DNA from 3 places in the Pseudomonas sp. HS6-2 genome. Region 1 is predicted to be linked to each of the others. Evidence: predicted binding sites of a transcription regulator. Region 1 holds the regulator's gene; each other region holds the start of a gene.
The links. The regulator sigma-54, encoded in region 1, starts transcription at its own class of promoters, with help from an activator protein. The targets are predictions, from matches to a motif close to ANTGGCATNNANNTTGCTNT.
Positions count from the first base shown of each region.

Region 2: a site for sigma-54 is predicted at 2,120-2,139, ahead of flgB (flagellar basal body rod protein FlgB). Genes of this name have one in related genera too.
Region 3: a site for sigma-54 is predicted at 2,205-2,224, ahead of nirB (nitrite reductase large subunit NirB). Genes of this name have one in related genera too.

Region 1 is NZ_CM143906.1:1,098,496-1,101,701, reverse strand. Features, by position in the region: gene lptA (lipopolysaccharide transport periplasmic protein LptA) at 1-193, shown strand, start outside; gene lptB (LPS export ABC transporter ATP-binding protein) at 194-919, shown strand; gene ACOKS3_RS05060 (RNA polymerase factor sigma-54) at 1,096-2,589, shown strand; gene hpf (ribosome hibernation-promoting factor, HPF/YfiA family) at 2,668-2,976, shown strand; gene ptsN (PTS IIA-like nitrogen regulatory protein PtsN) at 2,989-3,206, shown strand, end outside.
Region 2 is NZ_CM143906.1:1,730,994-1,734,199, reverse strand. Features, by position in the region: gene flgE (flagellar hook protein FlgE) at 1-459, opposite strand, end outside; gene flgD (flagellar hook assembly protein FlgD) at 487-1,203, opposite strand; gene flgC (flagellar basal body rod protein FlgC) at 1,219-1,662, opposite strand; gene flgB (flagellar basal body rod protein FlgB) at 1,666-2,073, opposite strand; gene cheR (protein-glutamate O-methyltransferase CheR) at 2,661-3,206, opposite strand, start outside.
Region 3 is NZ_CM143906.1:4,792,597-4,795,802, forward strand. Features, by position in the region: gene nirB (nitrite reductase large subunit NirB) at 1-2,079, opposite strand, end outside; gene ACOKS3_RS22380 (molybdopterin-dependent oxidoreductase) at 2,360-3,206, opposite strand, start outside.

The sequences.
Region 1 (3,206 bases):
GTACCAGGCGCAGAAAGACACGGTGATCCTTACCGACCGCGCCAAGGTCGAGAACGAAGGCAACACCACCGAAGGCGAGAAGATCGTCTACAACACCAAGACCCAGGTTGCGACCGCCGGTCGTGGTGGCAACGTGACTCAACCACGTCAGCGCATCGACATGGTGATCCAGCCGAAGAAGAAGGCCGAGTAAATGGCAACCCTCAAAGCCCAGCACCTGGCCAAGAGCTACAAGGGGCGGCAAGTCGTGCGTGATGTCAGCCTGTCGATCGACAGCGGGCAGATCGTCGGCTTGCTCGGCCCCAACGGCGCCGGCAAGACCACCTGCTTCTACATGATCGTGGGGCTGGTCCAGGCAGACCAGGGGCGCGTACTGATCGACAACCTCGATGTCAGTCACCAGCCCATGCACGGCCGAGCCCGCGCCGGTATCGGCTACCTGCCGCAAGAAGCCTCGATCTTCCGCAAGCTGTCGGTGGCCGACAACATCATGGCCATTCTCGAAACCCGCAAGGACATCGATCGCGAAGGCCGGCGCAAGGAACTGGAAAGCCTGCTGCAGGAGTTCCACATCAGCCACATCCGCGACAACCTCGGCATGAGCCTTTCCGGTGGCGAACGCCGCCGCGTCGAAATTGCCCGTGCCCTGGCTACCGCACCGAAGTTCATCTTGCTGGATGAACCGTTTGCCGGTGTCGACCCGATCTCCGTGGGCGACATCAAGCAGATCATCCACCACCTCAAGGCCAAGGGTATCGGTGTCCTGATCACCGACCACAATGTCCGTGAAACCCTGGATATCTGCGAGACCGCCTACATCGTCAACGACGGTCGACTGATCGCCGAAGGCGACGCCGAAACCATCCTGGCCAACGACCTGGTCAAGGAGGTCTACCTGGGCCACGAGTTCCGACTCTGATCCCCGGGACCTGCCTGGAGCACTGGCATTAACGCCCTGTCGGGGCTTAAGTTGTTACAGTGCTCTAGGCAAACGCTACAATTTGAGGCATAAAACTTGCTTAAATTTGGCGCTCCGGCGCCCTCGTGTAGTGGATGGCGCATGCGCGCCGGCGAACAAGGTATTAAGCCCCAGCCATGAAACCATCGCTCGTCCTAAAAATGGGCCAGCAACTGACGATGACCCCGCAGTTGCAACAGGCCATCCGCCTACTTCAGCTCTCCACCTTGGACCTCCAGCAGGAAATCCAGGAAGCGCTGGAGTCCAATCCGATGCTCGAACGCCAGGAAGACGGCGACGACTTCGACAACAGCGACCCGATGGCGGACAACGCCGAAAACAAGCCGGTCGCCGAAGTCCAGGACAACAGCTTCCAGGAAAGCACCACCAGTGCCGAAACCCTGGAAGACGGTGAGTGGAGCGAGCGAATCCCCAACGAGCTTCCAGTCGACACCGCCTGGGAAGATATTTACCAGACCAGCGCCAGCAGCCTGCCGAGCAACGATGACGACGAGTGGGACTTCACCACCCGCACATCGGCCGGCGAAAGCCTGCAGAGCCACTTGCTGTGGCAGCTGAACCTGGCCCCGATGTCCGATACCGACCGCCTGATCGCCATCACCCTGATCGACAGCATCAACGGCCAGGGCTACCTGGAAGACACCCTCGAAGAAATCTGCGAAGGCTTCGACCCGGAGCTGGACATCGAACTCGACGAGGTAGAAGCGGTGCTGCACCGCATCCAGCAGTTCGAGCCGGCCGGTGTCGGCGCCCGCTCCCTGGGCGAGTGCCTGCTGCTGCAATTGCGCCAACTGCCAGCCAGCACGCCCTGGATGAGCGAAGCCAAGCGCCTGGTCACCGACTTCATCGACCTGCTCGGCAGCCGCGACTACAGCCAGCTGATGCGCCGCATGAAGCTCAAGGAAGACGAACTGCGCCAGGTGATCGAGCTGGTACAGAGTCTCAACCCGCGCCCAGGTTCGCAAATCGAGTCGAGCGAACCGGAATACGTGGTGCCCGACGTGATCGTGCGCAAGGACAGCGACCGCTGGCTGGTCGAGCTGAACCAGGAAGCGATCCCGCGCCTGCGGGTCAACCCGCAGTACGCCGGCTTCGTTCGCCGCGCCGATACCAGCGCCGACAACACCTTCATGCGTAACCAGCTGCAAGAGGCACGCTGGTTCATCAAGAGCCTGCAAAGCCGCAACGAAACGCTGATGAAGGTCGCCACGCAGATCGTCGAGCATCAACGCGGCTTCCTCGACCATGGCGACGAAGCGATGAAGCCGCTGGTCCTGCATGACATCGCCGAAGCGGTGGGCATGCACGAGTCGACCATTTCGCGGGTGACCACGCAGAAATACATGCATACCCCGCGTGGCATCTACGAACTGAAATACTTTTTCTCCAGCCACGTCAGCACTGCCGAAGGCGGAGAATGCTCGTCTACGGCGATCCGCGCGATCATCAAGAAACTGGTTGCCGCGGAAAATCAGAAAAAGCCATTGAGTGACAGCAAGATCGCTGGTTTACTGGAGGCACAAGGCATCCAGGTAGCCCGTCGCACCGTCGCCAAGTACCGCGAGTCCCTCGGCATCGCACCGTCGAGCGAGCGCAAGCGACTGATGTAGCCCCTGGATGTGCCACAGCGTTTGTGGGGCAGGTGCAAGACCTGCCTCTTTATGCACGGGCAACAAAGGAGAAGCTGTATGCAAGTCAATATCAGTGGACAGCATGTAGAAGTCACCCAGCCACTGCGCGATTATGTGCTTGAAAAGCTCGCTCGCGTGGAAAGTCACTTCGACAAGATCACCAACGTGCAGGTCATCATGAAAGTCGAGAAGCTGCAGCAGAAGGTCGAGGCGACCCTGCAGATTCCAGGCGGTGAAGTGGTTGCCAACGCGGAACACGAAGACATGTATGCAGCGATCGACGCCTTGGCCGACAAGCTCGACCGCCAACTGAAAAAACACAAGGAAAAACAGCAAAGCCTGCTGCAAGGTGCAGCCGCCCGCTGATCCCTCTCATCCATGATCCGACTTGAAACCATCCTGACCCCCGGCCGTTCCCTGGTGAACGTGCCGGGCGGCAGCAAGAAGCGCGCCCTGGAAAAGGTCGCTAACCTGATTGCCGAGCAAGTACCCGGGCTTGCGATGCAAGACGTCTTCGAAAAGCTCATCGCTCGCGAAAAACTGGGCTCGACCGGCTTTGGCAATGGCATTGCCATTCCCCACTGCCGACTTGAAGG
Region 2 (3,206 bases), 630 kb from region 1:
GGCCTTTGGCTGCAGCGCCGAGGTGTCGATCTGCAGATCGGTCAGCACACCTTTCTTGATGTTGCCGCTGCTGTCGGCAGCATAGCCCTGCAGGCGCAGGCCATCGGAGGTGACGACATAGTTGTCCTTGCTGGTCTGGAAGGCACCGGCACGGGTGTAGACCATCGAGCCGTTGTCGGACAGCACGAAGTAACCCTGACCCTGGATCCCCATGTCCAGCACGTTGCCGGTGTTGTTCACGTCACCCTGGGTGAACTGCTGGGAAACTGCGGCCAGGCGCACACCGTTGCCGACCTGGTTCTTGCCCACGCCCAGGCGGTTGGCGCCGGCGTAGACGTCGGCGAACTCGGCGCGCGACGACTTGAAACCGGTGGTGTTGACGTTGGCAATGTTGTTGCCGGTAACGTCCAGCTGCTTGTTGGCTGCGTACAGACCGCTAAGGCCGATATTGAAAGACATGCTGTTGCTCCTTGTGCCGTTCTGGCCTTAGATACCGATGGTTTGTACGTCGGACAGGGAAACCTTGCCGACCCCGGCGAGGTTGAGCACCATCTCGCCCGTGGTGTTGAAGCTGACGCTGGTGACCTTGGCCGGCAGCAGGGTGTTCATCTGCACCGACTTGCCATCCACGGTGGTGCTGGCAGTGAAGGTGTAGGTGCCTGGGTCGACCTTGGCACCGCTCGAGTTGGTGCCATCCCAGATGAAGTCGGCATAGCCGGCTTTCTGCTCGCCCACCTCGATGGTCTTGACGGTGTTGCCGTCCTTGTCCTTGACAGTGATCTTCGCCCCGTCGATGGCCTGCGGCACGACGAACTGGCCATTGAAGCTGTCGGCGGTGTCGACCACAGCCTTGTCGTTCTGCACGATCACCGAGCGGCCGACCAGCGACGACGCCTGCAGTGCCTGGGACGAGGCCATGGCACTGGTAATGTTGGTGACCGACTCATTCAGCGAGGTGATGCCCTCAAGGCTGCTGAACTGCGCCAACTGGGCCACGAACTCGCCGTTGTCCTGCGGGTCGAGTGGGTTCTGGTGCTGCATCTGGGTAACCAGCAGCTGCAGGAACGCATCTTTGCCCAGCGAGCTGTTGCCGGTCTGGGACGCGGTATCGGTGGTGGTCTTCTTGGTAGTGCCAGTGCTGACACCGGACGCCGCGAGGACGTCGTTGAGATTGACACCGGTAGTGGAGGTATCGATGGCCATGGTCCGGCTTCCTTATCACTGACCCAGGGTCAGAACTTTCTGCATCATGTTCTTGGCGGTGTTCATCAGCTCGGCGTTGGTCTGGAACGCACGGCTGGCGGAGATCATGTCAGCCATCTCCTCGACCACGTTTACGTTCGGGTAGTAGACGTAGCCGTCCTTGTTCGCCGCCGGGTGATTCGGCTCGTAGCGCGCCTCCAGATTGCTCTGGTCTTCGACGATGCCCTTGACCTGCACGCCCTGCCCCGCCTCGCCCTGGTCCTCGAACAGCGACTGGCTGACACCGCTCTGCGCGTTCTGGAAGGTGGTGGCGAACACCGGGTGGCGCGCACGGTAGGTCTGGTCGATGCTCGACGACACGGTTTCGGCGTTGGCGATGTTCGAGGCAACGGTGTTGAGGCGGGTGTTCTGCGCGCTCATGCCGCTGCCGGCAATGTTGAAAACACTGGAAAGGGACATGAATTACTCTCCGCGCAGGGCCGAAACCAGCCCTTTGAATTTACTGTTGAGCAAGGTGAAGCTGGCCTGGAAGCCGATGGCGTTTTCCGTATAGTTCGATTGCTCGATCTGGGCGTCCACGGTGTTCTGGTCGATCGACGGCTGGGTGGGCACGCGGTACTGCAGCGAGTCGTCAGCCATCGCCAGGCCTTCGGCCTCGATGTGGCGGCTATTGGTACGGTCCATGGCGAAGCGGCCGCTTTGCTGCTTCTGGCTCTCGGCGGCGAGCACCGAAGAGAAGTCCATGTCACGCGCCTTGTAGTTGGGCGTGTCGGCGTTGGCGATGTTGTTGGCCAGCACTTCGGCGCGCTGGGCGCGGAAGCCCAGTGCCTTTTCGTGAATGCCAAGCGCCTTGTCGAAACTGATGCTCATGTCGGGAAAACCTTCGAAGGTTGGCCGGAATATCGTTGAGCAAGGTATAGCAAGGGCTGTGCCACATTCTCGAAACCCCGGAAATGCTGGGGCGTAGCACCGAAGGCTGATGGCGCGATGCCAGAAAAGCGGCAAAGTGCTTCCGCCTGGCGAAGCGAAAGCGGCAATTGCAGGGTGGCAAAAGCGGCAAAACAAAAAATTGACGTCAGTATTTTCCTGACCTGGCCCTTTCTTGCCGGGAGATTGGGTGAGGGCTGCCAGGTGCTTGTCTCGTGTTCTGAGTTGATGCACAGATCGAGCGCCGCCCGCGCGGCGCATCGCGAGCTTTGCTCGCTCCTACGTTTGTTTCGGGACAGTAATGCCTGTGACGGGCGCGCGCGACCGCCTTGTTGGTACGACGCGATATCGCGTCATGCGCCAAGGCTACGCGCGCAAATCCCACAGAAATAATTGGCCCGAAACAAACGTAGGAGCGAGCAAAGCTCGCGATGCGCCGCGCGGGCGGCGCTCGATCTCACCGACGCTAAAAAATGCTGTGGCGAGCGCTCAAAAAAAGGCCGGCAACTTTCGCTGCCGGCCCTATTCGGTCACTTGGCCTGGTAGATGATCCCCGGGCTGCACTGGACCATCTGATAGTGGTCCGGCAACCCGTTCAGCGCCTCCGAGGCACCGAGGAACAGGTAGCCCCCGGGCTTCAGGGTGCTGTGGATACGCAGCAGGATGTCCTTCTTCACCTGTGCCGAGAAGTAGATCAGCACATTGCGGCAGAACACGATGTCGAACTTGCCCAGGCTCGCATAGCTGTCGAGCAGGTTGAACGACCGGAACTCGACACGGCTGCGGATCGCCGGCTTGACCGCCCAGCGCCCCGGCGCCTTGGTGTCGAAGTAACGCTGCAGGCGCTCCTGGGACAGGCCACGGGCAATCGCCAGGCTGTCGTACTCACCGGTCTTGCAGTTGGTCAGCATCGAGCCGGACAGGTCGGTGGCAACGATCTGCGCGCCCATCTTCAACTGGCCCAGGTTGCTGCGCTCGAACTCATCGATGGCCATCGAGATCGAGTACGGCTCCTGGCCCGACGAACAGGCTGCCGACCACATGCGCAGGCGCTGCCCGGGGTTGTTCCTGATGAA
Region 3 (3,206 bases), 2.6 Mb from region 1:
CTGCGCCTCGGCGCACTCACGAGTGCAGCCGGATACGGCAAACTTGAGCTTGTGCGGGCTGCGCAGGCCCTTGTAGCGGTCCTCCAGGCGCAGGGCCATGCCGACACTGTCCTGCACGCCGTAGCGGCACCAGGTGCTGCCCACGCACGACTTCACCGTGCGCGTCGACTTGCCATAGGCGTGGCCGGTCTCGAAGCCGGCTGCGATCAGCTCGCCCCAGATCAGCGGCAGCTCGTGCAACTGGGCGCCGAACAGGTCGATGCGCTGGCCGCCGGTGATCTTGGTGTAGAGGTCGTACTTTTTCGCCACCTGACCGATCACGATCAGCTTGTCAGGGGTGATCTCGCCACCCGGGATACGCGGCACCACTGAGTAGGTGCCGTTCTTCTGCATGTTGGCCATGAAGGTATCGTTGGTGTCCTGCAGCGGCACCAGCGCCGAGTCCATGATCGGCTGGTTCCAGCACGAGGCGAGGATCGAGCCCACCGCCGGCTTGCAGATGTCGCAGCCGACATGGCCCTTGCCGTGGCGTTCGAGCAATTCGTTGAAGGTGCGAATGCCCTCGACCCGCACCAGCCCGTAGAGCTCCTGACGGGTGTAGGCGAAGTGTTCGCAAAGGCTCTTGTCGACCGTCACGCCGCGGGCGGTGAGCTCGTGCTCGAACACCTGCTTGAGCAGCGCCGCGCAACCGCCACAGCCGCTGCCGGCCTTGGTGCAGCCCTTGACCGCAGCCAGGTCGCCGCAGCCACTGTCGATGGCCGCGCACACCGCGCCCTTGCTGACGTTGTGGCACGAGCAGATGGTCGCGCTGTCGGGCAGCGCGTCGGCGCCGAGCGCAGGCGCACCGCCACTCTGCGGCAGGATCAACGCTGCCGGGTCGGCCGGCAGGGCAATGCCGTTCTGCGCGTACTGCAGCAGGGTGTCGTAGTAACTGTTGTCGCCCACCAGCACCGCGCCGAGCACGTGCTTGCCGCTGGCATCCACCACCAGCCGGCGATAGGCGCTGTTGGCCTCGTCGATGAAGCGGTAGCTGCGCGAACCCGGCGTGGCGCCGTGGGCATCGCCGATGGAGCCGACATCCACGCCCAGCAGCTTGAGTTTGGTCGACATGTCGGCACCGGTGAAGGCGCTGGCGGCTTCGCCCGTCAACAACGCAGCCAGGTTGCGCGCCATGCTATAGCCCGGAGCGACCAGGCCAAACACGCTGCCATTCCACGAGGCGCATTCACCGATGGCGAAGATGCGCGGGTCGCTGCTGCGGCAGTGGTTGTCGATCACCACGCCACCGCGTGCGGCGATCTCCAGGCCGCTGGCACGGCCGAGGGCATCCTGTGGGCGGATACCGGCAGAGAACACGATCAGGTCGGTTTCCAGGTGTTCGCCGCCGTCGAAATTCATGCGGTAGCGGTAGGCCTCACCCGCGCAGATCGACTGGGTGGCACGCGACAGGTGCACGCCCACGCCCAACGCTTCGATCTGCGCCTTGAGCGCGGCGCCGCCTTCACCGTCCAGCTGCACCGGCATCAGCCGCGGGGCGAATTCCACCACGTGCGCCTCAAGGCCGAGGGACTTCAATGCGTTGGCGGCTTCCAGGCCGAGCAGGCCGCCACCGACTACCACGCCGCGGCGCGCCTGGCCGGCAGCAGCGCGAATGGCATCGAGGTCGTCGAGGGTACGGTAGACCAGGCGGGCGTTGCCGCTGGAGCCTTCGATCGGAGGCACGAACGGGTAGGACCCCGTGGCCAGGACCAACTGGTCATAGCCGTAGCGGCCCTCGGCAGTCACCACCTCGCAGCGTTCGCGGTCGATCTCCAGCACCGCTTCGCCCAGATGCAGGTACACGCCGCTGTTGCCGTAGTAGTCCTGCCCACACAGGGCCAGGGTCTCGGCACAGCTGCCGGCAAAATACTCCGACAGGTGAACGCGGTCGTAGGCCCGCTGGCGCTCTTCACCGAACACGTGCAGCTCGAAGCGCTCAAGGGCACCGCGTTCGACCAGTTGCTCCACGCAGTGGTGGCCGACCATGCCGTTGCCGACGATGACCAGTCGCTCTCGTTGCCCGCTCGCTGTTGCCTTCATAAGCCGATCCTCGATCAAAAAAAAAGCGCCTGGAGCCGAAGCTCCAGGCGCCTTTGCCTGTATTCATCACGGTGGGTGGCCCAGGTTGATCGCCGTTGATCAGTGGGCTTTGTTGTACTAGAGGTAAAGCAGAGACCGTGCCAATAGTGTTTTCCTGTGCCGGCCCTTTCGCGGGACAAGCCCGCTCCTACAAATTACCTGTAGGAGCGGGCTTGTCCCGCGAAAGGGCCGGCACTGCCAACGCACATTTAAAGTGCAACACTCCCCATCCTGGAGCACATCAATACACATCACGCCGGTACCGCTTGGCCTTGCTCAACGCTTCGACATAGGCATCGGCATCCACGCCTCCGTGCACGGCTATGACCTCACGCAACGCCGCATCCACATCCTTGGCCATGCGCTGCGCATCACCACACACATAGAAGTACGCCCCCGCCTCCAACCACTGCCACAACTGCGCCCCCTGTTCGACCATGCGCTGCTGTACATAGATCTTCTCGGCCTGGTCCCGCGAGAACGCCGTGTCCAGGCGCAGATGCCCGCTCGCCTGCCAGGCCTGAAGCTGTTCCTGATAGTAGAAATCCGTGGCCGCATACTGTTCGCCGAAGAACAGCCAGTTACCCCCTTTGGCACCCTGTGCCTCACGTTCTTCGAGGAAGGCAAGGAACGGCGCGATACCGGTGCCGGGGCCGACCATGATCACTGCCACCGTGTCGTCCTCGGGCAGACGAAAGTGCTTCGATACCTGCGGGAAGATCGCCACCTTCAGTGATTTCGCCCGATCGGCGAGGAAGGTGGAGCACACGCCTTTGCGCTCGCCATAGCGCACCGTAGAGACGGTCAGGTGTACCTGGTCCGGATGAGCCAATGGACTTGAGCTGATCGAATACAGCCGCGGCTGCAGCGGCTTGAGCAGATCGAGCCAAGTGGCCAGCGGCAACTGCTGAGGGAACGCCCGCAGCACGTCGACCAACTGCCGGCCCCACAGCCAGTCCTGCAGTTCGGCCTTGCACTCGGGTTGCAGCAGGCGCTGCAGGTCGGCGGCATGCGTACTGAACACCTGCAGTTGCTGCGGGGTAACCTTGGCGATTTCCAGATGGCTTTCCAGGGCCTCGGCCAGTGGC